One region of the Streptomyces sp. NPDC093600 genome, then DNA from elsewhere that is predicted to be linked to it. Evidence: riboswitches for the same ligand, from Rfam matches in the RefSeq annotation. Region 1 holds a riboswitch; each other region holds the start of a gene.

Region 1 (7,342 bases):
CGACGCTCCGGCCCATGGACGGGAGCGTGAGGGTGTCGTGCTCGCCGGTGAACACGAGCACCGCCTCCGCGCTCACCCTCGGCTCCGGCAGACTCCAGGGATGGTTCAGGAGACGTTCGTGATGAGTGACGTCCATGGACAGCTGCCGGTCGGTCATCTTCGCGAAGCGCTCCCGCAGGAGGCGTTCCACGGCGGCCCGCCGTCGGACGGTCCCCTGTTCGGGCGGGGACATGAACTGCGCGACCATGTCCTGCGCCATCTCTTCGAGCAGGCCGTCGTCCACCATGCGGCGCCACCGTTCGGCCGAGGCGATGTAGTGGGGGGAGAGGCCCTCGGCGGTTCCACCCAGCATCAGGCGCGTGATGCGGTCAGGGTGGCGCTGCGCGAAGCGCAGAGCGATGGAGGCGCCGAAGCAGGCGCCGAAGACGTTGACGCGCTCGAGCGACAGCGTTTCACAGGCGTGCCGGACGGTGTCGGCCAGGAAGTCCATGCCGTACCCGGTCGGCAGGGGATCGGCTTCGCCGTACCCGGGGAGGTCAAGGGTGAGCATGCCGGTGTGCGGCAGGAGCCACTGCTCGTACCGCTGCCAGGAGAAGCGGTCCTGCGAGGATCCGCCGAGGACGACGACGGGCTCCGTCGCCCGGGTGCCGGCGGTCACGAAGCGGGTCAGGAACCGGAAGCCCCGGTACTCCAGCCATTCTTCCGCTACTTGGCTTTGAATGTCGTGGTACATCCCTGTTGTCTACTAAAGGTCACCTCTGCGCAGGGCAGTGCCACGCCGGACGGCCAGGGCTCGGCGCGAGGACATGGACCGACGGCGGGGACGGCGCGGGAGCGCCGGCGGGCACTGCCGGTCCTCGGGCGGCCGGCGCCGTCCGCACGGCGGGACGCCGTCGCCCCGCGGGCCGCCCCCTCGGCATACTGACCCCTCCTTGATCACCGCGACACCGCAGGAGGAGCATTGACCGCCGACTTCAAGACCGTCATCGAGGTGGGCCCGGACCATCTCGACCAGGCCCACGCCATCGACCGGTTGTTCCAGCAGGCGATCGCCCCGGCGACCGTCAACTTCGACTTCGACAACATCAGGGAGGCGGCCGCCGCCATACCCGACAGCGACATCGTGAAGATGGTCCGCGGCTGGGGACTTCAGGAGAACGCCCCCGTGATGGTCATGGTGCTCTCCCTGAAGGAGGCCGTACGCCAGGCGCTCCCCGGAGAGTTCGCGGACGCCGCCTTCTGGGGCACCATCGAGAAGGAGCTGGTCCACGCGTTCACCGGCCTCGCCGCGCAGGAGGGCGAGCCGGGGCTCTCGTACTACGAAGAGGCGGAGGACCGCACCAGCTACTACCGGGACCTGTTCTTCGCGCTGCAGGACGAGGAGACCGGCGCGTACATGTACGCGATCGCCTTCTGCATCGACGTGACCGTCGGCCTCGACAAGGCCCGGGTCGGCGCCCTGGAGATCGCGGACGTCGCCCCGTACGCGATCCGCCTCAACGCGATCGTGGTGCGCCAGCGACTGGGGCTCGCCGCCTGACCCTCGTCCGCAGGGCGAACACCCGCCCCGGCCCGCCGTCCCGGGCCGGACGAGGGCGCCGCCGCCACCGGGGCATCGGCCGGTCGCGTGCCCTGGACGGGTGAGTGTGCGGGCCGGGGGACAGAGTGGGACGCGGATCGGGTACGGATCGCTGCGTTGCTTCCCCCAACCTCGGAGGATGCTGTCCCATGCCCGTCCGCAAGGCCGCCGCCCGAGCGCTGATGAGCACCCTGTGCGCAGCGCTGCTCCTCGCCGCCTGCACGAAGACACCACCCCTGCCGCCCATCACGGGAGCGGCGGGACCGCCCGGCCAACGAGACGCCGCACCCCACGACCGCCCGGCCCCCCTGCGAACACCGTCCTCGGCCGACCGCATCCCGGGAGTGGGCCCGCTCACCCGCGCGCGGGTTCCCGACGGCACCGGTCAGGCCCTCGTCGTCGTCGGAGAGACCGCGGACACCAACCGGGCCACCGCCGTGCTCTACGAACGCGACGAACGAAAGCAGTGGCGTCGCGTGGCGGGACCGTGGTCCGCGCACAACGCGCTGCGCGGCTGGACCACCCACCATGTGGCGGACGATCTGCGCACCCCGATCGGCGTGTTCCGCATCGGGGACGCCGGCGGGCGACTGCCCGACCCGGGCACACTGCTGCCGTACGACCAGGACGAGGAGTTCGCGCTCGACGGCACCGGCTTCGCCGGAGAGCCGCTGGAAGGCTCCTTCGACTACGTGATCGCCATCGACTACAACCGCGTCCCCGGTACGACCCCGCTCAACAAGAAGCGGCCCCTCGGACTCGGGCGGGGCGGAGGTGTATGGATCCACGTGGACCACGGCGGGCCCACCCAGGCGTGCGTCTCGCTTCCCCGCGAGGTCATGCCGCGACTCCTGCGCGCCCTGGATCCGCGGAAGGAACCGGTCGTCGTCATGGGTCCGAAGGCGGACATCGCACGCTGAAGGGGCTCCGGGCCGACGGCCCGGAGCCCCCTGGGTGGCGCCGGATCAGTAGGGGCCGTTGACGTTGTCGATGGAGCCGTAGCGGTCGGCGGCGTAGTTGCACGCGGCGGTGATGTTGGCGACCGGGTCGAAGAGGTCCATCGACGTACCGGGCACGTGGTAGGCGAGGAAGGTCGGCTCGATCACCTGGAGCAGGCCCTTCGAGGGAGTGCCCTTGGCGGCGTTGGAGTCCCAGAGGTTGATCGCCTGCGGGTTGCCCGAGGACTCGCGCATGATGTTGCGGTGGATGCCGTCGTACGTGCCGGGGATGCCGTACCGGGCCATGACGTCCAGCGACTCCCGGATCCAGCCGTCGAGGTCGTTGGTGTACTGCTTGGCGGCCGCGGGGGCGGCCGGAGCGGCGGCCGGAGCCTGGCCGGGGGCGGCGCCGCGCTCCTGGGAACGGCTGGCGCGGTCGGTGGCGGACGTCGCGGCCTTCTTGGGCTCCACCTCGGCCTTCGCCTTGGCCTTCGCCTTCGTCTTCGGCTGCGCCTCGGGCGCGGTCGCCGACTGCTTGCGAATCGTCAGTTCGAGACCAGGGTGAATAAGTGACGGGTTGTCACCCACGGCGCTGCGGTTGATGCGGTACAGGACTTTCCAGCCGCCCGGAACGCCCTGCTCCTCAGCGATCACGGAAAGGGAGTCACCGCGCGCCACCGTGTACTTCTGGGCGGCGGTTCGGGGCGCTGCGGGAAGCGTTTCGTTGATCTTTTCGACGGTCCTCGCGGCGGCCTTCTCCGCGGTGATTCCGGTGGGGGCGCCGGCCGCCGTGGCGGGAGCGGCGTGGGCGGCGGCGGTCGCGACCAGGGGCAGGGCCAGTGCGGCGCCGCCCGTACTCGCGAGGGCGATGCCCCGGGTCAGAGGGCGTGACTTGGGGCGCCGGTGCTTACCGTGTGCGGGCATGACGAGTTCCTCTCCGGCGCCTGCGGGGTGAGCTGTCGGGTTCGGGCTGGAGATGCCCGGCCGCACGCGTGCGACTTCACCCCGATCCGATCCGGATTTTTTCCGAACCGGAGAGAAAAGTGGGTCCCCCGCTCCTGCCGACGGGTGAATAGGCGGTCTTTCGGACGGTGGCAGGATTCGGCGATCCGTCCGAATGCAGATGACCGTAGGCGAGAAATGGAGCCGAAAACAAGTCTCCGGGTCCTCGGGAATTCCCGAATACGGCGGCCGTGTGTGACGCCGCCCTCACTACCGGGCCCGAGCGCGCCGAACTCCCTTTGGCGGGCAGGCCGAGGGCCGGGGCCGAAACGGTTGCCTCGTCCGGCCGTGATTCACGTCACCCGGTAACGAATATCGCCCTTAACTGGAAATCGGCCACGCTGGGGAGAATCGAAAGAAAAATGAATAACGCCCCTCGGTGTCCCTTTTGATGGTTTATTACCCCCTGTGCGACCACTACCTTGCGATGCAAGGTAGTGGTGCCTATCATGCACCGCATGACAAAGGAGCCGCCGGGCGCCGGTGACCAGCGGCGCAGCCAGCTTCTGCGCGGAGTGCTCGACCTCTGCCTGCTCGCCCTGATCGCCGAACGGCCCCGATACGGCTTCGAGTTCGTCGAGGCGCTCACGGACAGCGGGCTGGAGCTGGTCAGCGAGGGCAGCATCTATCCACTGCTGTCCCGGATGGAGCGGGCCGGACTCGTCGAGTCGTTCCGCGCGCCGTCGTCCAGCGGCGGCGCACCCCGGAAGTACTACCGGCTGACCGGGGCGGGCCGCACCGAACTCGACCGGGGCCGGACCGTCTGGCGCACCTTCGCCGCGCAGGCCGGCCGCGTCCTCACCGACACCGACGAACCCACGGGGGAGACACCGCATGACAACTGAGCAGATACTCGCCGTCTGCCGCAGCAACTGGGAGTACCGCGGCCTCGACGACGCCGCCGTCCGCGACATGCTCGCCGAGCTCTCCGCCCACCTCCAGGACGCGGAGGCGGCCGGACGCGCACCACGCGACGTCGTCGGCGAGGACGTCAAGGCGTTCGCCGCCTCCTGGGCCCGGGCGCGCAGGCCGCTGCACCACAGAGTCCTCCGGATGGGCGCGATGATCCTCTTCGTCGCGGGCATCCTCCTGCTGTTCACGCACCTCGTCCGCTGGACGCCGGCCGTGGACATCACCGCCGGCCGCCTGGCCTTCTGGCTCGGCATCGGGGTGGTCACCGTCGTCCTGGAGCTGCGCCGCGGCTCCCTCGGCCTCGGCAGGAGCTGGCTCCTGGCGCTCCTCGTCGGCATGCCGGTCCTCCTGCTCGCCGACGCGCTCGCGGGTGACGCCCCGCTCTTCCGCCTGCCGCTGTGGGGCACGGTGCTGCTGACCCTGCCGGGACTCGCGTACGCCGTCACCGAGGCGCGCGCCCGGCCGTTGTCTCCGCAGGTGGAAGCCTGATTATCCGATTGCAGGGCTCCGGGCGCCGTGGGAGCCTGTGCTGCCGCGCGGACGGACCGACGGCGAGCGGAGGGGAAACACCTGTGGGTGCGTCAGCGGCAGGCGACATCGTGACGACGAAGCTCGGCACGGTGCGGGGGACGACCAGCGACGGGCTGCGCGTCACACGGGGAATCCCCTACGCCGCACCGCCGTTCGGAGCCGGCCGGTTCCGCGAGCCCCAGCCCGCCGAGCCCTGGGGCGGGGTACGGGACTGCACCCGCTTCGGTCCCGTCGCCCCGCAGTCCGCCGAACTCCCCGGAGCCCCGGTCTGGCGCCCCGGCGACGAGGACATCCTCACCCTCAACATCTGGTCACCGGCCGAAACGTCGGGCCCGCTCCCCGTGCTGTTCTGGATCCACGGCGGCGCCTACACCTTCGGCTCCTCGGCCCAGCCCGATTACGACGGATCCGCCCTCGCCCGGACCGGACTCACCGTGGTCACCTGCAACTACCGTCTGGGCTTCGAGGGGTTCGGACACGTCCCCGGACTCCCCGACAACCGCGGCCTGCTCGACCAGATCGCCGCACTGGAATGGGTACGGGACAACATCGCCGCCTTCGGCGGCGACCCGGACCGCGTCACGGTGGCCGGACAGTCCGCGGGCGCCGGCTCGATCGCCTGCCTGATGAGCGCCGCGCGAGCCCGTGGACTCTTCCGCCGCGCCATCGCGCACAGCGTCCCCGACGCCTACTTCCCACCGGAGTTCGCCGCCGGCCTCGCCCGCAAGGTGGCGGAGGCCGCCGGTGGGGAGCCGACCGCCGAGGGGCTTCTCTCCGCGACGCCGCAAGCCCTCGTCGAGGCCTCGGATCGCGTGGTCTCCCAGTACGCGGCCGACCCGGAGTCGGGACCCCTGCACTACGACACGGTCATCTACGGCCCGGTCCTCGACGGGACACTGCTCGCCGAGGATCCGATCGACGCCCTCTCCGCCGGCGCCGGCCGTGACGTCGATCTCCTGGTGTGCCACACCACCGAGGAGTACTGGCTGATGCGGCAGGTCGGCAGCATGCCCGCGGTCACCACCGAGGACGGACTGGCACGCTTCGCCGCCGAGTACGGCCTTCCCGGCGACCTCGTCGAGCGGTATCGCGCCCTCCTGCCCGATGAGTCCGTGCTCGACATCCACCTCGCGCTCGCCGGTGACGCGCTCTTCGCCACCCACAGCGTCCGCCTCGCGCAGGCCCATGCCCGGGCCGGCGGCCGTACCCACCTCTCCCGGTTCGACCGCCGCCTCACCCGCCCCGACGGCACCCGGGTCAGGGCCTGGCACGCCGCCGACGTCCCCTTCGCCCTCGGCACCCTGGACGCCGACGGCGTCGACTTCCTCACCGGCGGCCCCGCCGACGCGGACGACCGCGACCTCTCGCGGCGCATGGTCCGCGCCTGGTCCGGCTTCGCCACCGCCGGTGACCCGGGCTGGGCACCGCTCGACGGCCCGTCCGGAACCCCGGTCCACGTCTGGGCCGTCCCCGGCGACCGCGAGGAGGGCCCCGCGGCCACCCACGCCCTGTGGCACGACGTACGAGCCGCCGGGCTGCGGCTCTGAGACGTGCCCGCCGACCCGACCGCTGACCCGCCCGCCGGGACACCCTCGGCAGGCGGGATAATCGGCGTGTCGACCGACACGTCGATCGCCCAGTCAAGCCATGTGACAGGTGAAGCCGCGCGAGACGTCCGGCCGGGGCCCGGCCCGGTGTCCCGCCGCAGGAGAGGAAGACCACCGATGGACGTCCAGCACTTCGAGCGCGTCAACGCGTTCATCGAGGCGCGCCTCCGCCCGCTGTTCGACGCCGAGACGGGCAGCGAGCACGGCTTCGGCATGGACGACACCTCCCGCTCCCTGCGCGCGCTCCTCAACACGGTGAAGGCCGCGGCCGCGGTCAAGGGACTCGCCGCCCAGCGGGCCGACGCGGACCGGGCGACCCGCGACATCATCGACCAGGCGCTGGAACACAACTGGGACGTGCTGCGCGGTGTCGCACGTCACTGGGAGGACCACCCCGACTTCCTCCGCGAGTTCAAGCGCCACGCCTGGGAACTCGACGAGAGCCCCGCCGCCGCGGCCACCACGGAGAGCTGACCCGGCCCACCGCGCTCCCGGCCAACCGCGCTCCCGGCGCGCCGCGCGACAGCGGTCCGCCGATGCGCGCCGAGAGCCCTCGCCTCGGACCCCGATCCGGCCGATCGGGCGGCAGGGCGGCACAATGGCGATCATGCTGCAGTCCTTCCTGCCCGTGCTCGAGCGCATCGCCGAGGAGATGGCGGACCTCGCCGTCCGCGGCCGGCCCGCCGACTACATCCCGGCGCTCGCCTCCGCCGACCCCCGGCGCTTCGGGATGGCCGTGGCCGAACTCGACGGGACCGTGTACGGCGTGGGGG
Region 2 (7,342 bases), on a different contig from region 1:
CCTTCGCCTACGCCGCCGAGAGCGACCTCGTCCATCTGCGGTCGCTGCTCGGACGGCGCGCGACGGCGCTGCGCCGGTTGCGGTCGGCGGTCCGCTGGTACGCGCCCACCGGGCAGGCCAAGGGCTGGCGGCTGTGGATCGAGGGCTGGTCGGCCAGTCTGCGCGAACCGGCCCTGCGGGAGGTCGCCGGCGCCCTCGATCAGCAGTGGAAGGCGGCGCTGGCCGAGGTGATCGCCGAGGGCGCGGCGGCCGGCGAGTTCCCCTGCCAGGACCCGGCGGCCGCAGCCTGGCGCCTTACCGCCTTCCTGGACGGGCTGGCCGTGCAGATGACCTCGTACGCCGGATCGCTCTCGCGCGCCGCCATGCTGGAGTGGGCCGATGCGGCGCTGGACCGGGAGCTGGGCCTGTCCGGCGCCGGCACGGGGACCGAGCGCGGCTCGTAGACCGCCGTGGCGGCCGCGCCTACAGCGGCAGGAGGTCCGGGCGCTTGGCCGCCACGCGGTCGCCCGAGCTCTCGCCCCGCAGCCGGCGGCCGATCCAGGGCACCAGGTACTCCCTGGCCCAGAGGATGTCGTCGCGGCGCACCTCCAGCGGTCCGCGCGGGGGCAGCGGCGGCCACGGCTGGTCCGGGTCGGCCGGTACCGGGATGCCGAGGACCTGGGCGGCGCGCAGCGCGACCCGGGTGTGCCCCTCGGGCGACAGATGCAGCCGGTCGCCGTCCCAAGCACGCCTGTCCTGGACGGACTTGAGCGACCAGAGGTCCAGGACCGGGCAGCCGTAACGGTCGGCGATGGACCGGACATGGGCCGTGTAGGTGGCGATCTTGCCGCGCAGATGGCGCAGCACGGGCACGTCCCGGGTGTCGAAGCCGGTCGTGACCATGACCGTGCCAACGGCGGAGGTGAGGTCGGCGACGGCGCGCTCGAAGCGCTCGGCGACGTCGTCCGGGTCGCTGCCGGGGCGGATGATGTCGTTGCCGCCCGCGCAGAAGGTCACCAGGTCGGGGGCGAGTTCCTTGGCGCGGGGGACCTGCTCCTCCACGATCTGGTCGAGGAGGCGGCCGCGTACGGCCAGATTGGCGTAACGGAACGCGTCGTGCTCCGGCAGCCGGTCGGCGAGCAGCACCGCGAAACGGTCCGCCCATCCCACATACGTCCCGTCGGGTCCGGGATCTCCGACGCCCTCGGTGAAGCTGTCACCGATCGCCGCGTACGACCCGAATACGTCCATGTCTCTTGATCTCGAATCGTCTGCCACGGGAGCACATCTTTCCCTTATGGGTGTGACCTACGCGACCGTAAGGAGGGGTTGACGATAGGTGAGATACACCACCGGTCAAGATTGCACCAAGCCGGAATACACCGAGGGCCCGGCACGAAGGTGCCGGGCCCGGGATGCGTGCCGATCGCGCGTCGGGCGACGACGCGTCAGATGCCGACGCCCTTCTGGCGCAGGTACGCCAGCGGGTCGATGTCCGAGCCGTAGCTCGGGCCGGTGCGGATCTCGAAGTGCAGGTGCGGACCGCTGGAGTTGCCGGTGGAACCGGACAGGCCGATCTGGTCGCCGCCGTTGACGGACTGGCCGGCGGAGACGGAGAGGGAGGAGAGGTGCGCGTACTGCGAGTAGGTGCCGTCCGCGTGCTGGATGACGACCTCGTTGCCGTACGAACCGCTCCAGCCGGCGGAGTACACGGTGCCCGCGCCGACGGCCTTGACGGAGGTGCCGGAGGAGGCCATGAAGTCGACACCGGTGTGGTAGCCGGAGGACCACATCGAACCGGAGGCGCGGTACGGCGTGGAGACGCCGCCGCTCACCGGGGCGACCCAGCCGGAGGAGGGCTGCGACGCCGGCTTCGACTCCACGGCGGCGCGCTCGCTGCTGCGGGAACTGCGCGACTCCGCCGACTCGGAGGTGGACTTCCCGGCCTTCGGAGCCGCCTTCGCCTTGGGGGTGGCGGCCTTGGGCGCGGCCTTCGGAGCCTCGGCCTTGGGCGCGGGCGCCTTGGCCGTGGACTTGGCGCCGAGGGTGAGCTTCATCCCGGGGAAGATCAGCGAGGGGTTCTCGCCGACGACCTGGCGGTTGTCCTCGTACAGCTTCTTCCAGCCGCCGGCCAGGTGGTGCTCGGCGGCGATCTTGGACAGATAGTCGCCGGCGACGACGGAGTACGTCTTCGGCTTGGCCTTGGCGGCGGCGGGCGCGGCGGCCGGGGCCTTCGCGGCGGCGGCGACGGCCTGCTCGGGCATCACGGCGGGAGCGGACTTCTCGGCGGCGTGGGCTCCGGTCGCGCCGAGGAGCGGCAGGGCGACGACGGCGCCACCCGTGCCGGCGGCGACGAATCCGCGCGTGATCGGATTGACCTTGGGACGGCGGTGCTTACCCTTCGCGGGCATGGCGAATTCCTCTCCGTCGCCTGCGAGGTGAGCTGTCGGGTTCGGACTGGAGATGTCCGGCCGCGTTCTCACGCGGCTTCACCCCGAGCCGGGCCGGCACGAGCCGGTTCGGCGTACTACCTGGGTCCCCCGCTCCTGCCATACGTGGGTGGGTGCGGATTCCGGACGGTGGCAGGATTCGGCGGTCCGACCGGATTGACGGTGACCGTAGACGAGCGGGGTCGGCGTGAACAAGCCGTCGCATTCATCTCGCATTCCCCGCCGTGAAATTCAACCGGAATTCCGGTCACCCTCCGCGATGACGGAGCCTCGATTCCCTTTTCTGCCAGGGCTATTGCGGAAGACGATCAGGCACGGTCCGTCACGGTTATGACGCTGCTCACGCCCCGGAACCCATCTCCCCAGCAATCAGGGCGCGTTATCCCTAACGCCCCAATTCGGACAGAACGCTCGTTACCGCCTCAGGGGTGTGCGAGCGGGCCGCCACCCGGAATGATTGCCCCAGGAACCGATCTCGTATCGTCGAAGTCCGCCAACACTCAGGAGCACTCGTGACGCAGCAGCTGCCGCAGGTCCCGTCGACCGAACCCGAGCTGACCGGGGTCCGAAACTTCAGGGACGTGGGCGGCCTGCCGACCGTGGACGGCGGGTCGGTGCGGTTCGGGCGCCTCTTCCGCAGCGGCCACCTCGCGCACGCCACGGAGGAGGACGCGGCCTTCCTGTCCACCCTCGGGCTGCACACCGTCTTCGACTTCCGCAACGCGGCGGACCGGAAGGTGGAGGGCGCGGACATCGAGCTGCCGGGTGTACGAAATGTGAACATTCCGCTCAATGACCCGGCCGACGGCAAGGAGTTCTGGAAGCTGGTCAGCGGGGGCAACCTGGAGCAGCTGCGCGGCGCGCTCGGCGACGGCAAGGCGGCCGACCGCATGGCCGAGTCGTACCGCAAGATGATCGTCGAGCGTACGGCGGAGCACAGCCGCGTCCTGCACGCGATGGCCGAGGACAGCGTTCCCGCCCTGATGCACTGCGCGGCCGGCAAGGACCGCGCGGGTCTGTCCATAGCGATCTCGCTGCTCGCGGTGGGCGTCGAGCGCGAGGCGATCGAGGCGGACTACATCAAGTCGAACGACCCCCACCGCCGCTACAAGATCCGCCGCAGCGCCACCGACGCGGACGCCATGGCGCCGGAGGTGATGGAGCTGCTCGGCCCGCTCTTCGACGCGCGCGTGGAGTACCTCCGGGCCGCGTTCGAGACGATGGAGCAGACCTGGGGCACGGCCGAGAACTACCTCACGCAGGGCCTCGGGCTCGCCCCCGAGACCCGTGAGCGGCTGCGCGAGCGCCTCGTCAGCGAGGCGTAGCCCGGCCGATCGGCGCGGCTACTGGTTCTGTCCGCCGAGCACGAAGAGCAGATAGAGGAAGCCGGCGAAGAGGTGCCCGGCGACCAGGTAGGCGAAGAGGCGGAGGACCAGCCCCTTGGGAAACCTGCCGCCCCCGCGCTCCTCACCGGTGATCTCACCGGATTTGTCGGACATTTCAGCCCCTTTCGATGGGCTCAGCGTGCGTGCGGGCTTCCCGCGCCGAGACACAGCTCGGCGGCGGGGCTCTGCATCAGCGTGTGGACGAAGAGCAGGTCGGCCCCGCCTCGGGTGGCGGCGCCGATGCGGTGCGGGGTGAGCGAGTCGAAGTGCGCGCTGTCCCCCGGGTCGAGGACGTGCACGGCGTCACCGAGGGCGAGCCGCACCCGGCCGTCCAGGACGTGGAGCCACTCCTCGCCGGGGTGGACGCGCACGATGTCGGCGTGGGTGGCGTACGGCACGTGGACGCGGAGCGCCTGCAGGGCGCGTCCGGGTCCGCCGGCCTGGTGGTAGACCCAGCCGTCGGCCTCGACGGGCTCGGCCCGGCCCGCGCGGACGATCGGGTCGCGCTCGGGGGGCATCTCGCCGAGGAGCTCCGAGACGGTCGTACCGTAGATGCGGGCGAGGGCGAGCAGCATCGGCAGCGACGGCTGGCGGCGGCCCGTCTCCAGCCGGGAGAGGTGGGCCGGGGACAGACCGGCCCGCCGGGCGGCGGCCTCCAGGGTGAGCCCGCGCCGCCGCCGCAGCCCGCGCAGCTGCGGCGCGACGTCGGAAAGCGCGTCCGGCGCGGCGGGGTCCGGGGCGTCGAGCGCCGGGTGATCCGGCGCGGCGGTGTCCGGGGACGGCTCCCCGGGGAGGCCTCTATTGGACCCAGGATGTTTCCTCTGGGGCAAATTGCTTGCCTCAGAGGCAAAAGGGGCCCAGACCGCGTCGTCAGCGCTGGGCGACCGCCTGCTTGACCAGCGTCTTCCCGAAGTCCCACATCAGCCCGCCCCCGCCGTGCGCGTCGTCCATCACCGCCGTGAACGCGGTCACGAACCGGTCCACATCCGCCTCGTCGATGATCAGCGGTGGAATCAGCTTGATCACCTCCAGTCGGTCCCCCGACACCTGGGTCAGGATCCGGTGCCGCTGAAGCAGCGGCACCACGACCATCTGGGCGAAGAGGCCCTTGCGGGCGGCCTGCAGCATCGTCCAGCGGCCGCGCAGCCCGAGCGACGAGGGGCGGCCGAACTCGATCCCGATCATCAGCCCCCGCCCCCGGATCTCGTGCAGCAGCTCGTAGCGCGGTACGAGCTCCCTCAGCCGCGAGGAGAGCAGCTCCCCCATCCGGCGGGCGTTGGCCACCGTCCCCTCGGACTCCATCACCGAGAGCACGGCGAGGCCGGCCGCCATGGCCTGTGCGTTCGAGCCGAAGCTGGCGGAGTGGACGAGGACCCGGTCCATGGAGGAGTAGACCTTCTTGAAGATCCAGTCCTTGCCGAGGGTCGCGCCCACGGGCACATACCCGCCGGAGAGCGCCTTGGCGACACAGAGCAGGTCCGGCTCGACCCCCTCCTCGTGCTGGTACGCGTAGAAGTCGCCGGTCCTGCCGAGCCCCGTCTGCACCTCGTCGGCGATCAGCAGGGCACCGTGCTCGTGCAGCAGCTCCTGGGCGGCGCGCAGGAAACCGGGCGGGGCCTCGTGCACCCCCTTGCCCTGGATGGGCTCGACGACGAAGGCGGCCACATCGCCCCTGCGCAGCTCCCGCTCCAGCGCGTCGAGGTCACCGAGCTCGATCGCGGTGTCGGGAAGCAGCGGGGCGAAGCCGTCACGGAAGCCGTCCTCCCCGTTGACCGACAGGGAGCCGGTGGTCAGCCCGTGGAAGGCGTGGGAGCAGTAGAGGACCCTCGGTCGGCCGGTGGCGTACCGGGCGAACTTCAGCGCCGTCTCCACCGCCTCCGTACCGCTGTTGCCGAAGAAAACCCGGTCAAGGTGCGGGCTGTGGGTGAGCAGCTTCTCGGCGAGCAGTCCGGGCAGGGGCTGGCAGTCGAAGCGGGTGAGGTCGGCGAGCGAGGCGTCCAGGACGTCGTGGAGGGCCTTGCGGACGACGGGGTGGTGCCGGCCCAGACCCATGACGCCGAAGCCGGCGAGCATGTCGAGGTAGTCGCCGCCCTCGGCGTCCCAGAAGTGGGCGCCCTCGGCCCGCTCGTACACCTTGTCGAAGCCGATGGTGTGCAGCATGCGCGGGAGCTGGTGGTTGAGGTGCCGGGCGTGCAGTTCATAGCGCTCGGCGCCACGGGCGGCGAGCAGCGCCGCGAGGTCGAACTCCGTACTCATTGACCGTTCTCCTTCTGTGCCGGGGCGGCATGTCGCACAGCGCCTGGCCGGCGGCCGCGCCGGCCCCGCCCGTGCGGCTGTCGTCCTCGCCGGCCGGGGGGCCCGCGCGACGGCGGCGTGGGCTCCCCGTACTCCTCAGCTCACCCGTTGTTGCCCGAGACGGTCTCGCGGACCGCCCTGAGGGATTCCTTGAGCGATCCCATGGTGGCGAGGACGGCGGTGGGTTCGTAGCCGCAGTGCGCCATGCAGTTGGCGCAGCGCGGGTCCTTGCCGCGGCCGTACTTGTCCCAGTCGGTCTCCTCGATCAGCTCGCGGTAGGTGGGGACGTAGCCGTCGCTCATCAGATAGCAGGGGCGCTGCCAGCCGAAGAGGGAGTAGTTCGGAATCGCCCAGGCGGTGCACGGGAAGTCCGCCCGGCCCTCCAGGAAGTCCAGGAAGAGCGGCGAGTGGTTGAGCCTCCAGCGGCGGCGGTTGCCGCCGGCGAAGGCCTTCCTGAAGAGCTCCCGGGTCTGTTCGACACCCAGGAAGTGCTCCTGGTCGGGCGCCTTCTCGTAGGCGTACGCGGGCGAGATCATCATCTCGTCGACCTGGAGGTCGTCGTTGAGGAAGTTGAGCACCTCGATGACGGTCTGCGGGGTGTCGGTGTTGAAGAAGGTGGAGTTGGTGGTGACCCGGAAGCCGCGCCGCTTGGCCTCCTTGATGGCCGCCACCGCCTCGTCGAAGACGCCTTCCTTGGCCACGGACTCGTCGTGCCGCTCCCGCAGCCCGTCGATGTGCACCGCGAAGGCGAAGTACCGGGAGGGGGTGAAGTCCTCCAGTTTCTTCCGCAGCAGCATGGCGTTGGTGCAGAGGAAGACGTACTTCCTCTTCGCCACCAACTGGCGCACGATCTCATGGATCTGAGGGTGCATCAGCGGCTCGCCGCCCGCGATGGAGACCATCGGCGCCCCGGACTCCAGGACCGCGCCGACCGCCTGGGCGACCGGCATCCGCTGCTTGAGGACACCCGCCGGGTGCTGGATCTTTCCGCAGCCCTCGCACTTGAGGTTGCAGGCGAACAGCGGCTCGAGTTCGACGATCAAAGGGAACTTGTCCCGCTTGCGGAGCTTCTGTTCGAAGAGGTAGGTCCCGACCCTGATGGACTGACGGAGCGGCATGGCCATAACTCGCTCACCTCCTGGGGAGCAGCAAAGAACGGTGCCATTCGAAGAATGCGGGAAGGACGGCACGAAGAACACGGAAAGCCGATATTCCACCGCGTACCGTGCCGAC
Region 3 (7,342 bases), on a different contig from region 1:
AGAACTCGTTGCCCTCCGGGTCCCGCATCACCTGGAAGTCCCCGTAGTCGTCGGTGACGATCCCGGCGACCCGCTCCGCCCCCCGGCCGGTCACCTCGTCGGCCGCCGCGTCGAGATCGGGCACCTGGAGGTCCAGATGGAGCCGGTTCTTGACGGCCTTGCCCTCCGGCACCCGTTGGAAGGCGAGCCGGACGAACCCCGGCGGGTCGACGTACGACCAGTCGGGGCTCCGGTCGACCGGAGCCCCGCCGACGAGCTCGGCCCAGAACCGGACCAGAGCAGCCGGATCGGCGCAGTCGAAGACGATTTCCTGAACAGTCGCACGCATACGTCTCAGCGTACGGAGATCACGGCCGGTGCGCCGAGGCGAAACGCTGCGCGTCCCAGCTCCCGCCCAGCGCGGGAGCCAGCCACTCGACCGCCGCCGCCCGGAAGCGGGCCGGGTCCAGCGCGCCCGCGCCCTCCGGCACGGCCCCCAGCAGCGGCGCCCCGGCCGCCTCCGGCAGATCCTCCAGATTGCAGCGCGCGGCCAGATCGGGGACGGCCGGCCAGCTGCCCACCACCACGCCCAGCTGCGCGATGCCGCGCGCCCGCAGGGCCTCGGCCGTCAGCGCGGTGGTGTTCAGCGTGCCGAGACCGGCCGGCGCCACCACCAGGACCGGCGCACCGAGCAGTCGGGCGGAGTCGGCGAGCGTGCCGCCCTCCTCGTCGAAGCGGACCAGCAGCCCGCCCGCCCCCTCCACCAGCACCAGGTCGTGGGAGGCGGCCAACTTCTCCGCCGCCTCGGCGACCTCCCGCGGTCCGACCGGTGCCATGCCCGCCCGCCGGGCGGCGGTGGCGGGCGCCAACGGCTCGGGGAAGCGGGCGAGTTCGGCCGAGGTCTCGGCTCCGGAGAGCCGCACGACCTCGTCCGCGTCGCCCCGCTCGTGCGGAGCGAGCCCCGTCTGCGCGGGTTTGAGCACGGCCACCGAACGTCCCTGGCCGACGGCGACGGCGGCCAGGGACGCGGTCACGATCGTCTTGCCGATCTCCGTGCCCGTGCCGCTGACGACGATCACGCTCATGTGGTGCGGTTCCTCTCTGTCGTGCTCTGTCGCGCCGACCCGTCAACGGTCAGCCGGCCGGCCGTCGACGGGTCGGCGCCGGGGGCGGTTCAGCCGGCTGCCGCCGCCGCGAGGACCGCGGCGCAGACGCGTGCGACGTCCTCGTCGCCGGTGACGAACGGCGGCATGGTGTAGATCAGGTCGCGGAACGGGCGCAGCCACACGCCCTCCCGTACCGCCGCCTCGGTGGCCGCCGCCATGTCCACCTCGTGATCGAGCTGGACGACCCCGATGGCGCCGAGCACCCGCACGTCCCGGACGCCCGGCAGCGCGGCGGCCTCCGCGAGCCCCTCGCGCAGCCCCGCCTCGATCCGCTTGACCTCCACCGCCCAGTCCTGGGCGAGCAGCAGGTCGATCGAGGCGCAGGCGACCGCCGAGGCCAGCGGGTTGCCCATGAACGTCGGGCCGTGCGCGAGGACCGGAACCTCGCCGCGCGAGATCCCCTCGGCGACCCGCGTCGTACAGAGCGTCGCCGCCATCGACAGATAGCCGCCGGTCAGCGCCTTGCCCACACACATCACGTCGGGGGAGACCCCGGCGTGGTCGGCGGCGAACAGCGCGCCGGTGCGGCCGAACCCGGTCGCGATCTCGTCGAAGACCAACAGCACGCCGTGCTCGTCGCACGCCTCCCGCAGCACCCGCAGATACTCCGGCGCGTGGAAGCGCATCCCGCCCGCGCCCTGCACCACCGGCTCCACGATCACCGCGGCCAGCTCCTCGGCGTGCCGGCCGATCTCCTCGCGCAGCAGCTCCGCGTACGACTCCTCGTACGCGGCGGGCGGCGCGTCCACGAACACCTGGCGCTGCAGCACGCCCGACCACAGCTCGTGCATCCCGCCCTCGGGGTCGCACACCGACATCGGCTGCCAGGTGTCCCCGTGGTAGCCGCCGCGCCAGGTCAGCAGCCGCCGCTTGCCGGGCCTGCCCACCGAGCGCCAGTACTGCAGGCACATCTTGGCCGCGACCTCGACGGAGACCGAACCCGAGTCGCTGAGGAACACATGCCGCAGCGGCTCGGGCGTGATCTCCACCAGCCGGGTGGCGAGCCGCACGGCCGGCTCATGGGTCAGGCCACCGAACATGACATGGCTCATCCGGTCCAGCTGGCCCCGCACCGCCTCGTTGAGGACCGGGTGGTTGTAGCCGTGGATCGCGGACCACCACGAGGACATGCCGTCGATCAACTCCGCCCGGCCGTGCACCGGTTCGGCGAGGCGGAGCCGGACCCCGGCGGCGGACGCGACGACCAGCGGTTCCGTACGGCCCGGCATGGGGCCGTACGGATGCCAGACGTGCGCCCGGTCCAGGGCGAGCAGTTCGCTGTTACGCATTGGGCGCGAGGTCCGTGCCGGCGCCCCGGCGGCGGACCGCCACCAGGTCCGTACGGGCGTTCGGCGCCTCGGCGGTCTCGGCCGCCGCCGCTTCCCGGGCCTCGGGCACGGGACCGCCGCACGGACCGCAGCCGGCACCTTCGGCGTGCGAGCCGCAGCCGGTCCCCGCCTCCGCGTGCGAGCCGCAGCCGGCCCCCGCCTTCGCGTGCGAGCCGCAGCCGCCCGCCACCGCGGCGAGCGCGTCGGCCCGGTGCTCCGGAAGCGTCGTGGTGCCCGCTCCCTCCACCTCGAAGCCCGCGTCCGCGATCATGTCGAGGTCCGCCTTGCCGGCCTGGCCCTCGCTCGTCAGATAGTCACCGAGGAAGATCGAGTTCGCCAGATGCAGCGCCAGCGGCTGCATCGAGCGCAGATGCACCTCGCGGCCGCCCGCGATCCGGACCTCCACGTCCGGGCAGACGAACCGGACCATCGCCAGGATCCGCAGACAGCGCTGCGGCGTGAGGTTCCACTCCTTGGCCAGCGGTGTGCCCTCGAACGGGATCAGGAAGTTCACCGGCACCGAGTCCGGGTCGAGCTCACGCAGCGCGTACACGACGTCGACGAGGTCCTCGTCGCTCTCGCCCATGCCCGCGATCAGACCCGAGCAGGCCGACAGGCCGGCGGCGTGCGCCTTCTGGACGGTGTCCACCCGGTCCGCGTAGGTGTGGGTGGTGGTGATCTCCCCGTACGTCCCCTCGGACGTGTTGAGGTTGTGGTTGTACGCGTCGGCGCCCGCCTCGCGCAGCCGCTCCGCCTGGCCGTCGGAGAGCAGCCCGAGGCACGCGCAGACCTCGACGCCCTCGTTCTGCTCCTTGATCGCCTCGATGGTCTTGCCGACCCGGTCCACGTCCCGGTCCGTCGGGCCGCGGCCGCTCGCCACCAGGCAGACCCGCTTCGCGCCGCCCGCAACACCGGCCGCGGCGGCCTGGGACGCCTCGTCCGGCTTCAGCCAGGTGTACTTCAGGATCCCGGCCGTGGAGCCGAGCCGCTGCGAGCAGTACGAGCAGTCCTCCGGGCAGAGACCGGACTTCAGATTGACCAGATAGTTCAGCTTCACCCGGCGCCCGAACCACTCACGGCGCACCTTGCCGGCCGCGGCCACCACATCGAGCAGTTCGTCGTCGGAGGTCGCCAGCACGGCGAGCGCTTCTTCACGGGTCGGCAGCTCGCGCCGCAACCCCTTGTCCACCAGGGTGTTCAGCAGGTCCATAAGGGCTGATCCTGGCCTACGGCACGCCCCCCGGCCAAGGAGGAACCGAACAACAGCGCCGGTTTGAGGTGTGTGGATCGCCACACTCTGACCTCGGACGCGGCCGGTTAGGGTCTGTGCGCTGCCTACAAAAGGATCTGCCTCATGCTCAGGGACGAGGACACGCGGGCCGAGGGCTCGGACGGGGGTTCGGGCACCGACGGGCGCCGGACCGCGTTCGACTGGACGGACGCCGAGGCACGCGGCCGTGCGGCGGCCGGTCTCGTCCGCACGCTGAGGCCCCGGGCCGCGGAGTCGGAGCTGCTCGACCTGGCGAGCAACGACTACCTCGGCCTGACCCGGCGCCCCGAGATCACCGAGGCCGCCGCGGCGGCCGCCCGGCGCTGGGGCGCGGGCTCCACCGGTTCGCGGCTGGTCACCGGCACCACCCGGCTGCACGCCGACCTCGAACGCGAACTCGCCGCGTTCTGCGGCTTCGAGGCCGCCCTCGTCTTCTCCTCCGGTTACACGGCCAATCTGGCCGCCCTCACCGCGCTGAGCGGCCGCGGCTCCCTGATCGTCTCGGACGCCGGCAACCACGCCTCGATCGTGGACGGCTGCCGGCTCTCGCGCGCGGAGACGGCCGTGGTCCCGCACCGCGACCCCGAGGCCGTACGCAAGGCACTGCACGCCCACGGCGGGCGGCGGGCCCTCGCCGTCACCGACTCGGTCTTCTCGGTGGACGGCGACAAGGCCCCGCTGGCCGAACTGGCCCGGGCCTGCCGGGACCACGGCGCCGCGCTCGTCGTCGACGACGCCCACGGCCTGGGCGTCCTCGGGGAGGGGGGCCGGGGCGCCCTGCACGCCGCGGGTCTCGCCGGTGACGAGGACGTCGTCGCCACCCTGACCCTCTCCAAGTCCCTCGGCAGCCAGGGCGGCGCCGTCCTCGGCCCCGCGCGGGTCATCGAGCACCTGGTCAACGCGGCCCGGACGTTCATCTTCGACACCGGGCTCGCCCCGGCGGCCGTGGGCGCCGCACTCGCGAGCCTGCGCCTGATCCACGGCGAGCCCGGGCTCGCGGAGCGGGCGAGGAGGGTGGCCACGACCTTGTACCGGCTCCTGACCGACGGCGGGCTGACCGCCGTACGCCCGGACGCGGCCGTGGTCTCGGTGCGCGCCCCCTCGCCGGAGGCGGCGCTGAGGTGGGCGGCGGACTGCCGGGCGGAGGGCCTGGCGGTGGGCTGCTTCCGGCCCCCTTCGGTGCCGGACGGCATCTCCCGGCTGCGGCTCACGGCCCGCGCGGATCTCAGCGACACCCAGATCGCCGAGGCGGTGGCGACGATCGTCCGCACCGCCCCGGCAGGCTCCTAGGGAGTGTCCCGCGGACCGGCCCGATATGCCTTAGGGGAGAGCCGCCTCAAAAAGGTTGCGCCTCGCCGGAGTTCACCGCATCGGGGGACAGATATCGGCATATCTTGGGGGATCGACACCCATGGCGGTACGTCCGGTGGCACTCTGACGGCGAGCGCAATCCGGGGCGGGGCCCCGGTGGGAAAGGGACAGCGTCGCCATGGCAGACCATCAGGAAGCAACCGTCACTCTGCCGAGCGATCCCGCCTCGGTGTCCGCCGCACGAAGATATGTCGCCGACGTTCTCGGCGAGTGGGGCCTCCCGGACGGCAGCGCCACCGCCGACACCGTCCGGCTGATCGTCTCGGAACTGGCCACCAACGCCGTCCAGCACACCTTCGGCCAGTCGCCCACCTTCACCGTCGACGTCCGCCTGGAGCGCGAGGAGCGGCTGTGCGTCGGCGTCACCGACAGCCATCCGCGCCGGCCCCGGCGGCTGCCGGCGGCCGTGCAGCAGGACAACGGCCGGGGGATGGTGATCATCCGCTTCCTCGCGGCCGAGGCGGGTGGCCGGCTCGCGGTCACCCCGACCGCCGACGGCGGCAAGACCGTCTGGATCACGCTGCCCTGGAAGGCTTCCCTGGTCTAGGGCCTCTCGTTCCGGTCAATGCCGGGCCCGTCAGCGGACCCGGCCGTAGTAGATCTTCGAGGACCAGATCTTGTCGAGCTTCACCCAGGAGCCGGTCTTGGGGGAGTGCCAGATCTTGTTGCCACCGGCGTAGATGCCCACGTGGTAGACCCTTCCGCCGGAGTGGAAGAACACCAGGTCGCCCCGCTGCCTGCTGGAGGCGGAGATGTGCCGGGTCTTGTTGTACTGCTGCTGCGCGGTACGGGGCAGCGACTTGCCCGCCTTCTTGTACGAGTAGAGCGTGAGCCCCGAGCAGTCGAACCTGCTCGGCCCGGTCGCTCCGTACTTGTAAGGCGATCCCTTCTTGGCGGCGGCGATGCGCAGCGCCTTGTCGGCGTGTGCGGTCGCGGCCTGGGCCTCCGGTGCGCCGCCCGGCGCCAGCAGCGTGCCGCCGACGGCGGCGAGGGTGAGAGCCGAGACGGCTCCGGCCCGGGACAGCAGGGACGGGACATGAATCTGCGCAGTCATGCGCAACCCTTCGTCAGCCGCCTGTGAAGGATGACCTGTCGGGTTCGGGCAGGACGAAGATGCCCGGCCGCGGCTGCGGCTTCACCCCGAGGGACGGCCCACCTGCTCGGTCGTCCCGTGCTGCTCGGGTCCTCCACTCCTGCCGATCCACTCCTGTCGACCAGACGTCCGGGACAGCGGCAGGACTCGGCGTCCGCCCGGACCGCCCCGCCGCGGTGGCGGGGGCTTGTCGTCGTCACGGATCTTGACCCAAACACTGGTCGAAAACCGAGCTGAAACGGCGATATGTGAGGCTCCTCACGACTGATCCGTTCGAGTGGACAAGAAGGTTTCGTGATCTTCAGAGGTTTGGTCGACGGGCCCCGTACCAGGGCTGGAACAGCCGATTCCGCCAGATGTGTGCACCTGTCCTGCAACTCACCCCTCCCATAAGTCGATTCGTCGACTACGCCGAACGAGGGAGGGATTTCACGGCGCCGGTGCTCCGAGTGGACCTCGACACGACACGCGGGAATGTCAACTGGCCGGTGCGCCGGGGAACCTGACGGGACCCGCGCCGCGCTTCGCGTCCCGGTTCTGGATCACGTGGTCCACCAGGCCGTACGCCGTGGCGGCCGGCGCGTCGAGAACGGTGGTCCGGTCGATGTCGGCGTCGATCCGCTCACGGCTCCGCCCGGTGTGGGTGGCCAGCATCCCGGCCACCATCGCGCGCAGGCGCAGCAATTCCCGCGCCTGGATGTCGAGATCGCTGGGCTGCCCGTGCAACGGCTCGGCCATTGCTGGCTGCTGGAGCACGATCCGGGCTCCGGGCAGGGCGAGCCGCTTGCCCGGGGCTCCCGCCGCGAGCAGGACGGCGGCCGTGGAGGCGGCCTGCCCGAGGCAGGTGGTCGCCACGTCGCAGGTGATCACCTGCATCGTGTCGTAGATGGCGGACAAGGAGCTGAGCGAGCCGCCGGGGGAGTTGATGTAGAGCGAGATGTCCCGGTCCGGGGCGGCGTACTCCAGGTGCAGCAGCTGTGCGATCACGTCGTTGGCCGACGTCTCGTCGATCGGTGTGCCGAGGAAGACGATCCGCTCCTGGAGCAGCTTGGAGTACGGATCGAGGGTCCGGATCCCGGAGCTGGTGCGCTCGGTGAACTCGGGCAGCACATAGCGAAGGTCCATGGGGCACGCT
Region 4 (7,342 bases), on a different contig from region 1:
CCTCGGGGTCGTTCACGGTGAAGCCGGTCTCGCCGGGCATGACGTAGTGCAGGTGCTCACGGGCGAGGCGGCGGACGTACGCCGGGTCCTGGAGCCGGGCCTTCTCGTCCCGCAGCTCCTCGACCCGCTCGGCGGCCTCGGCGGCCTGGCGCTCCTGTTCGGCGATCTCGCCCTGCTGGGAGACGTACTGGCGCATGGGGTAGGCGAGTGCCACCACCAGCGAGCAGACGACGAGCGCGAGGAAGGCCGCGCGGCCGGTGAGCCGGGAGCGGCGGGCCTGGCGGCGGGTCTGGGAGCGGTAGACACGGGCGGCGGTCTGCTCGCCGAGCAGCTTGATCCTGGTCGCGGTCGAGAACCGGTCCCGGGCCATGTGCGCGCCTCCCCTTTACGTACGAACGTCCCCGCACACGGTACGGGACCGGGTGCGGGGACGTATGTACGACGGGCTGTCGGACAGCCTGTCGGACGGGCTGTCAGCCCTTGAAGCGCGGGAACGCGCTGCGGCCGGCGTACACCGCGGCGTCGTCGAGGATCTCCTCGATGCGCAGCAGCTGGTTGTACTTGGCGACGCGCTCGGAGCGGGCCGGGGCGCCGGTCTTGATCTGGCCGCAGTTGGTGGCGACGGCGAGGTCGGCGATGGTGACGTCCTCGGTCTCGCCGGAGCGGTGGGACATCATGCACTTGAAGCCGTTGCGCTGGGCCAGCTCGACGGCGTCCAGGGTCTCGGTCAGCGAACCGATCTGGTTGACCTTGACCAGCAGGGCGTTGGCGGAGCCCTCCTCGATACCGCGGGCCAGGCGCTCCGGGTTGGTGACGAACAGGTCGTCGCCGACGAGCTGCACCTTGGTGCCCAGCTTCTCGGTGATGGCCTTCCAGCCGGCCCAGTCGTCCTCGAACAGCGGGTCCTCGATGGAGACCAGCGGGTAGGAGGCGACGAGCTCCTCGTAGTACTCGGTCATCTCGGCGGCCGAGCGGGACTTGCCCTCGAACTCGTACGAGCCGTCCTTGTAGAACTCGGAGGCGGCGCAGTCGAGCGCCAGCGCGATGTCCTTGCCCGGGACGTAGCCGGCCTGCTTGATGGCCTCGACGATGAGGTCGAGCGCGGCGCGGTTGGAGTCCAGGTTCGGGGCGAAGCCGCCCTCGTCACCGAGGCCGGTGGACAGGCCCTTGGTCTTCAGGACGGACTTGAGGGTGTGGTAGACCTCGGTGCCCCAGCGCAGGGCCTCGGAGAAGGACTCCGCGCCGATCGGGGCGATCATGAACTCCTGGATGTCCACGTTGGAGTCGGCGTGCGAGCCGCCGTTCAGGATGTTCATCATCGGAACGGGCAGCAGGTGCGCGTTCGGGCCGCCGAGGTAGCGGAAGAGCGGCAGGTCGGACGCCTCGGAGGCGGCGTGCGCGACGGCGAGGGAGACGCCGAGGATGGCGTTGGCGCCGAGCGAGGACTTGTCCGGGGTGGCGTCCAGGTCGAACATCGCCTGGTCGATCAGGCGCTGCTCGGTGGCGTCGTAGCCGACGAGCTCCGGGCCGATCTGCTCGATGACGGCGAGGACGGCCTTCTCGACACCCTTGCCCTGGTAGCGGTTCGGGTCACCGTCGCGGAGCTCGAGGGCCTCGAACGCACCGGTGGAGGCACCGGACGGAACAGCAGCACGGCCGGTGCTGCCGTCGTCGAGGCCGACCTCGACCTCGACCGTGGGGTTGCCTCGGGAGTCCAGGATTTCCCGGGCTACGACGACGTCGATGGACGGCACGAGCATCTCCTTCTGGGATGTGAAGCTAGATGTGACGCATGCGGTGCAGGGTCTCTTTGGCCTTGCGACAAGAGCCTAACCGGCTCCCGGCCTCCAGCCAGCCGGGCGCCCGCCCGCTGGGACGAAAAAGGACCCAAGGGCATGCATCTATGGACGAACGACCTCAGAACTACTGGACGGTAACGAGGCGGGAGCCTTGGCGGGCGGGGCTCGAACGCGCGGAACCCCGGTCCGGCGCGCACGGGGGAAGGGCGCGCCGGACCGGGGTGGTCACCGCGGGAGGGTCGTGGGGGCGAGACGCCCCCCGGGACCCGTGTGAGCCGCCGGACTCACGCGGGCCGCCTGACTCACTTCAGGTGGAGCTGCTGGCCCGGGTAGATCAGGTCGGCGTCGTCGACGATGTCCTTGTTGAGCTCGAAGAGCTTCGCCCAGCCGCCCTTGACGTCGTGCGCGGCGGCGATCTTGCTCAGCGTGTCGCCGGTCACGACCTTGTACTCGCCGTCACCCTTCGCGACCTTCTTGCCGGTCGGGGTGGTGACGGTCTTCTTCGACTCGGCCTTCTTGGGCGCGGCCTTCGGCGCGGTGCGCGACTCGCTGCGGGTCGTCGGCTGCTCGGCCTGACGCTCCTGCTGCGCGGGGGCGGCCTGCTCGGCGGAGCCGCCGTTGTACGCGGCGCTGGAGAGGCCCACGCCGCAGCTCGGCCAGGCACCCTTGCCCTGGCCGGCCAGGACCTTCTCGGCGACCGCTATCTGCTGCGACTTGGAGGCCTTGTCGGCGGTGGAGGCGTACGCGGTACCGCCGTAGGCGGCCCAGGTGGAGGCCGAGAACTGCAGGCCGCCGTAGTAGCCGTTGCCCGTGTTGATGGACCAGTTGCCGCCGGACTCGCACTGGGCGACGGCGTCCCACTCGGAGGCGGTGGCGGCCGAGGCGGACCCGGCGGTCATCAGCGGGGCGGCGACGGCGACACCGGCGACGCCGACGAGTGCGACGGCGCGGGTGGCCTTGGAAGCACGGCGGTGCTTGCCCTTACCGGAAAGCAGCATGCGATTTCTCCTCACCGACGCCTGCGAGGTGAGCTGTCGGGTTCGGACCAAGTGAGTTGTCCGGCCGCGTGACCAGCACGCGGCTCCACCCCAAGCCGGCCTTCCGTCCGTCTGTCTCGACGGCCGGGAACCGGCGCTTACCTTGGGTCCCCCGCTCCTGCCTACGGCGCTTGCGCGACGACTGTTCCCATCAACCGACGGCAGGATTCGGCGTTTCGGTCGACGGGGCCCGCGGTGGCGAGCGGTCACGACCGTAGACACAGACCCCCGCGAAGTTCAAAGACGTCTATAGGGGAGAAATCGCCCTTACTTGCCCTGTACCGAACAGCGTTTGCGCAGGTGAGAGGTGACGGAAGCAAAGTTTGCGGACGGAACACGCCGGTCGCGACAAAGAGACCCATGTCTCACTTGGCCAGAACCGGACATAAGCTGCCGAACTAGCCCTGCGCAGGGGCGGTTTCGGGCGTCAGGTCGAGGCTCTGACCAGGGAGGATGAGATCCGGATCGCCGCCCACCGTCCGGCGGTTGGCGTCATAGAGGGCGGTCCAGCCGCCGGGGAGCTCGTTCTCCTGAGCGATCTCGGCGAGATTGTCTCCGGGCTTGACGGTGTATTCGTCCGCAGTGCCCTGAGTGTCCGTATTCTCCGCACCCGTACCGGCGGTCACCTCACCTGTCACTCCGTCAGTCCCCGCGGACGGCGAGGCGTGGCGACCGGTTTCTCCGCTGCTGTCCGCAATGCCCGTCTCTTCGGGAGCGGCGTCGCCACGGTGCTTGCCGGTGCCGGGGGCGGCCGGCGCGGACGGCGTGACCGATGCCCCGGGGGCGGTGGGGGACGGCGTGACGGCGCCCGTCGAGGCGTCCGGCGTCGCGGGCGCGGTGGGGGCGGCGGGAGTGGCCGGGACGGTCCCGGGGGCCGTCGGGGCGGTCGGGAGGACCTCGGGAGCCGTCGGGGCAGCCTCGGTGGCCGTCGGGGCGATCGGAAGGCCCGTGGTGCGGTTCGACTCCTCGACCGGGCCCGTGGGCTCCTCCGGCACGAGGGCCGGCCCGGGGTCGACCTCGGGGGCGGTGCCGTCGTTCGTCAGGCCGGCGATCGGGGCGCAGGTGTCCCACTCCGTGCCGCCGGCGGCGAACGCCTTCTCGGCCACCACGATCTGCTGCGCACGGCTGGCCAGGTCGGCGCTGGAGGCGTACGCGAGGCCGCCGTGCCGCTCCCAGGTCTCCTGGGTGAACTGGAGCCCGCCGTAGAGCCCGTTGCCGAAGTTGGCGCTCCACAGGCCGCCCGACTCGCACTCGGCCACCCGGTCCCAGGTGGCGGCGTCGGCGGCGGAGGCGGAGCCCGCACCGAGCAGCGGCAGCGCGAGGGCCGATCCGGTCACGCCTGCGGCGACGACGATGGCGGGGGCCTGGCGGGGTCTGCGGTGACGTCCGTTCCCGGAGCGCATGCGGAATGCCTTTCGCGTGACGGCTGAGATTGACGGTGAACGTAGCGGCATTCGAACGTCAGTCACAAGTCGATGCAGCGGAGATCACGTAAAAGTCACAGTCTTGACGGTCCGTCAGCGGACAAGGGGTTCGAACTCCATCGGAAGCGTGCGCAATCCGCGCATGATGAGCCCTCCGCGCCACCGCAGATCGGCAGGATCCACGGCAAGTCGCAGGTCCGGCAGCCGCGTCAGGAGGGTGGCGAGGGCGATCTGTCCCTCCAGCCGGGCGAGGGGGGCGCCGATGCAGTAGTGGATGCCGTGCCCGTACCCGAGGTGCTGGTTGTCGCGCCGGGACAGGTCGAGGGTGTCCGGCCGGTCGAACCGCGCCGGGTCGCGGTCGGCGGCTGCGAGTACGACCAGGACCGGGTCGCCCGCCGGGATCTCCTGCCCGCCGATGGTCAGCGGCTCCATGGCGTACCGCCAGGTGGCCAGCTCGACCGGTCCGTCGTAGCGCAACAGCTCCTCGACCCCCGTCTCCAGGAGCCCCCGCTCCCCCGCCGCGAGCGACGCCTGGAGCCGCTCCCGCTGGCCGGGGTTCCGGAGCAGGGCGTACACCCCGTTCCCCACCAGATTGACCGTGGTCTCGAAGCCGGCGAAGAGCAGGATGAAGGCCATCGCCGCGGCCTCGTTCTCGGTGAGGTGCTCCCCGTGGTCGGAGGCCTTGATGAGCCCCGAGATCAGGTCGTCCCCGGGATCGAGCCGCTTGCGGTGGATCAGCTCCGCGAGGTACCCGCGCATCTTCTTGACCGACCGCGCGACCCCGCCGCGCGGCCCTCCGCCGTGCCGGATCATCATCCCGGCCCAGTCACGGAAGTCGTCCTGGTCCTCGCGCGGAACGCCGAGCAGGTCGCAGATCGCGTAGATGGGCAGCGGGAAGGCGAACTCGTGGATGAGGTCGGCGCTCCCCTTCTCCGCGAACCCGTCGATGAGCTGATCGGTCAGCTCCTGCACCCGGGGCGCGAACTCGGCCACCCGGCGCGGCGTGAACGCCTTCGACACCAGGCGTCGCAGCCGGGTGTGGTCGGGCGGATCGATGTTGAGCAGATGCGTCATCAGCTCGGCCTTGCGCTCGCCGGGGATCCCGGTCTTCCCCTTGGCGTGCGCCGGCTCGTCGTGGTGCGCGGGGTTCTTCGACAGCCGCTGGTCCGCGAGCGCCTGCCGCGCGTCGGCGTACCGCGTCACCAGCCACGCCTCGACCCCGCTGGGCAGCTTCGCCCGGTGCACGGGCGCGTGCTCGCGCAGCCAGGCGTAGGCGGGGTACGGATCGGTCGCGAACTCCCAGGTGAAGAGCGCGGGGGCGGCGGAGCCGCCGGGGGCGGAGGGCTGGTCGTGCATGGGCCCGACAGTAATCGCCGCGTCTGGGGGGCTGGGCGGGGGCCATGGGTGTGTCCGTCCGCCCGCGAGGGCGGCGGCGACGGGTGTCGTTCCCCGGCCGGGCGGCGGCGACGGGTGTGTGCCGGTCCCTACGCGCGGCGCGCCGCCGGGTGGCGGCGGCGGTGCCGGGGCGGCGGCCACGGGTGTGTCCCGTCCCGCCCGGGTGGCGACCACGGGCGTGTCCCGTCCCGCCCGGGTGGCGACCACGGGCGTGTCCCGTCCCGCCCGGGTGGCGACCACGCGTGTGTCCGTCCGCGTCCCTGGCGTGGAGATCCGGGATTAGATGCTCCCGTGGACGCTCAGTTGCTCAGAAGCACGTTCGCCGTCGTCGAGAGACGGGCGGAGCATGCCGTCACCTTCTTCTACTCCCACCTGTTCTGGCACAACCCGGGCATCCGCGAGCTGTTCCCCGAGGACCTGCGGCCCCAGCGCGACCGGCTCTTCGCCGCGCTCACCCATGTCGTGAACCGCCTGGAGGACCCCGGCCTCCCCGGCTATCTCGCGCGTCTGGGGCGCGATCACCGCAAGTTCCTCGCCGCGCCCGTGTTCTACACGGCCGTCGGGACCAGCCTGGTCGCCGCGTTCGCGCACGCCGCCGGGGCCGCGTGGAGCGTCGAGGCCGAGAAGGCGTGGACCGAGGCGTACGGGCGGATCGCCGACCTGATGATGCGCGGGGCCGAGGAGGCGGCCGGGCGGGGCGAGCCGGCCTGGTGGGACGCCGACGTCGTCGCGCACACCCGCCGCGGCGAGGACCTGGCCGTGCTGACCCTGCGGCCGCGGCAGCCGTTCCCGTACCGGCCGGGGCAGTACACCGGCGTCAGTTCGCTGCGGGTCCCCCGGGTCTGGCGGACGTACTCGCTCGCCAACGCGCCCCGCGTGGACGGGACGGTGGACCTTCACATCAGCCAGGTGCCGCGCGGACTGATGAGCACGGCGCTCGTCGCCCGGACACGCGCCGGCGAGACGCTGCGGCTCAGCGCCCCGGGCGGTGCGCTGACCGCACGGACGGAGCCCGGCGCGCCACGGACCTATGTCGCCGCCGGCACCGGCTGGGCGCCGGTGAAGGCGCTCCTGGAAGAGGTGGCGGCGCGGGAGGGCGGCGCGGAGGCACGGCTCTTCGTGGCCGCGCGGGCGAAGGAGTACCTGTACGGGCGGGAGGATGTCGAGCGCCTGAAGGAACGGATACCCGGGCTGCACGTCACCTACATCGCCTCCGCGCCCGGCCGCCCCCGCGACCAGGCCACCGAGCGGCTGGTCCACGCCCTGCACACGTGTGGGAACTGGCCCCGGCACGACGTCTATCTCGCTGGGCCCCCCGGCTTCCTCCACGAGGTCACGCCCGTCGTGGAGGCCCTGGGCGCCGACCCGGCCCGGATCTTCCACGACCGCCTCCCGGCGGTGGACCGGCTCCACCCGCGCCCGGCGACCCGTGCGGAGCGGCTCATCGAACCGCCGGCCCTCCTCTGGCACGACCCGGAGGCGCGGGACCCGCGCGGGCGGTGAGCGACGGGAGGACGGGGCCCGGGGGGATTGGGGGCGGGGCGCGCGGCGCTCAGCCGGGGGCTGGGGGCCCTGGGGCGCTGGGCCCCCTTCTACAGGCCCTCCGCCGCGCGGATCGTGTCGCGGTAGGCACGGGCGGCGGCCCGCAGCGCGGCCTCCGGGTCGACGCCGGCCGCCTCCGCCTCGG

What was found. Region 1 has a riboswitch for cyclic di-AMP ahead of ACIRB4_RS23720 (transglycosylase SLT domain-containing protein). Riboswitches for the same ligand answer to the same signal wherever they lie in the genome.
Region 2: another riboswitch for cyclic di-AMP. It lies ahead of ACIRB4_RS16290 (peptidoglycan DD-metalloendopeptidase family protein); the one in region 1 lies ahead of ACIRB4_RS23720 (transglycosylase SLT domain-containing protein).
Region 3: another riboswitch for cyclic di-AMP. It lies ahead of ACIRB4_RS16850 (C40 family peptidase); the one in region 1 lies ahead of ACIRB4_RS23720 (transglycosylase SLT domain-containing protein).
Region 4: another riboswitch for cyclic di-AMP. It lies ahead of ACIRB4_RS21440 (transglycosylase family protein); the one in region 1 lies ahead of ACIRB4_RS23720 (transglycosylase SLT domain-containing protein).

What each region holds. Positions count from the first base shown of each region.
Region 1 is NZ_JBIWIU010000010.1:96,515-103,856, forward strand. Features, by position in the region: gene ACIRB4_RS23705 (alpha/beta fold hydrolase) at 1-733, opposite strand, end outside; gene ACIRB4_RS23710 (Type-2Aa cytolytic delta-endotoxin) at 962-1,540, shown strand; gene ACIRB4_RS23715 (hypothetical protein) at 1,729-2,499, shown strand; gene ACIRB4_RS23720 (transglycosylase SLT domain-containing protein) at 2,545-3,441, opposite strand; cyclic di-AMP (ydaO/yuaA leader) riboswitch at 3,446-3,606, opposite strand; gene ACIRB4_RS23725 (PadR family transcriptional regulator) at 3,978-4,364, shown strand; gene ACIRB4_RS23730 (hypothetical protein) at 4,354-4,920, shown strand; gene ACIRB4_RS23735 (carboxylesterase/lipase family protein) at 5,028-6,509, shown strand; gene ACIRB4_RS23740 (hypothetical protein) at 6,687-7,043, shown strand; gene ACIRB4_RS23745 (glutaminase) at 7,168-7,342, shown strand, end outside.
Region 2 is NZ_JBIWIU010000005.1:329,931-337,272, reverse strand. Features, by position in the region: gene ACIRB4_RS16300 (TetR/AcrR family transcriptional regulator) at 1-443, shown strand, start outside; gene ACIRB4_RS16295 (SGNH/GDSL hydrolase family protein) at 463-1,257, opposite strand; gene ACIRB4_RS16290 (peptidoglycan DD-metalloendopeptidase family protein) at 1,428-2,390, opposite strand; cyclic di-AMP (ydaO/yuaA leader) riboswitch at 2,395-2,551, opposite strand; gene ACIRB4_RS16285 (tyrosine-protein phosphatase) at 2,942-3,754, shown strand; gene ACIRB4_RS16280 (DUF6126 family protein) at 3,773-3,928, opposite strand; gene ACIRB4_RS16275 (helix-turn-helix domain-containing protein) at 3,949-4,506, opposite strand; gene ACIRB4_RS16270 (aspartate aminotransferase family protein) at 4,685-6,070, opposite strand; gene hpnH (adenosyl-hopene transferase HpnH) at 6,211-7,233, opposite strand; gene ACIRB4_RS16260 (1-hydroxy-2-methyl-2-butenyl 4-diphosphate reductase) at 7,241-7,342, opposite strand, start outside.
Region 3 is NZ_JBIWIU010000006.1:37,896-45,237, forward strand. Features, by position in the region: gene ACIRB4_RS16820 (VOC family protein) at 1-328, opposite strand, end outside; gene bioD (dethiobiotin synthase) at 348-1,064, opposite strand; gene ACIRB4_RS16830 (adenosylmethionine--8-amino-7-oxononanoate transaminase) at 1,154-2,434, opposite strand; gene bioB (biotin synthase BioB) at 2,427-3,683, opposite strand; gene ACIRB4_RS16840 (8-amino-7-oxononanoate synthase) at 3,828-5,033, shown strand; gene ACIRB4_RS16845 (ATP-binding protein) at 5,233-5,661, shown strand; gene ACIRB4_RS16850 (C40 family peptidase) at 5,692-6,168, opposite strand; cyclic di-AMP (ydaO/yuaA leader) riboswitch at 6,172-6,370, opposite strand; gene ACIRB4_RS16855 (ATP-dependent Clp protease proteolytic subunit) at 6,685-7,332, opposite strand.
Region 4 is NZ_JBIWIU010000008.1:282,007-289,348, reverse strand. Features, by position in the region: gene ACIRB4_RS21450 (septum formation initiator family protein) at 1-370, opposite strand, end outside; gene eno (phosphopyruvate hydratase) at 474-1,760, opposite strand; gene ACIRB4_RS21440 (transglycosylase family protein) at 2,102-2,797, opposite strand; cyclic di-AMP (ydaO/yuaA leader) riboswitch at 2,801-3,020, opposite strand; gene ACIRB4_RS21435 (transglycosylase family protein) at 3,235-4,239, opposite strand; gene ACIRB4_RS21430 (cytochrome P450) at 4,354-5,616, opposite strand; gene ACIRB4_RS21425 (globin domain-containing protein) at 5,947-7,158, shown strand; gene ACIRB4_RS21420 (nucleoside triphosphate pyrophosphohydrolase) at 7,248-7,342, opposite strand, start outside.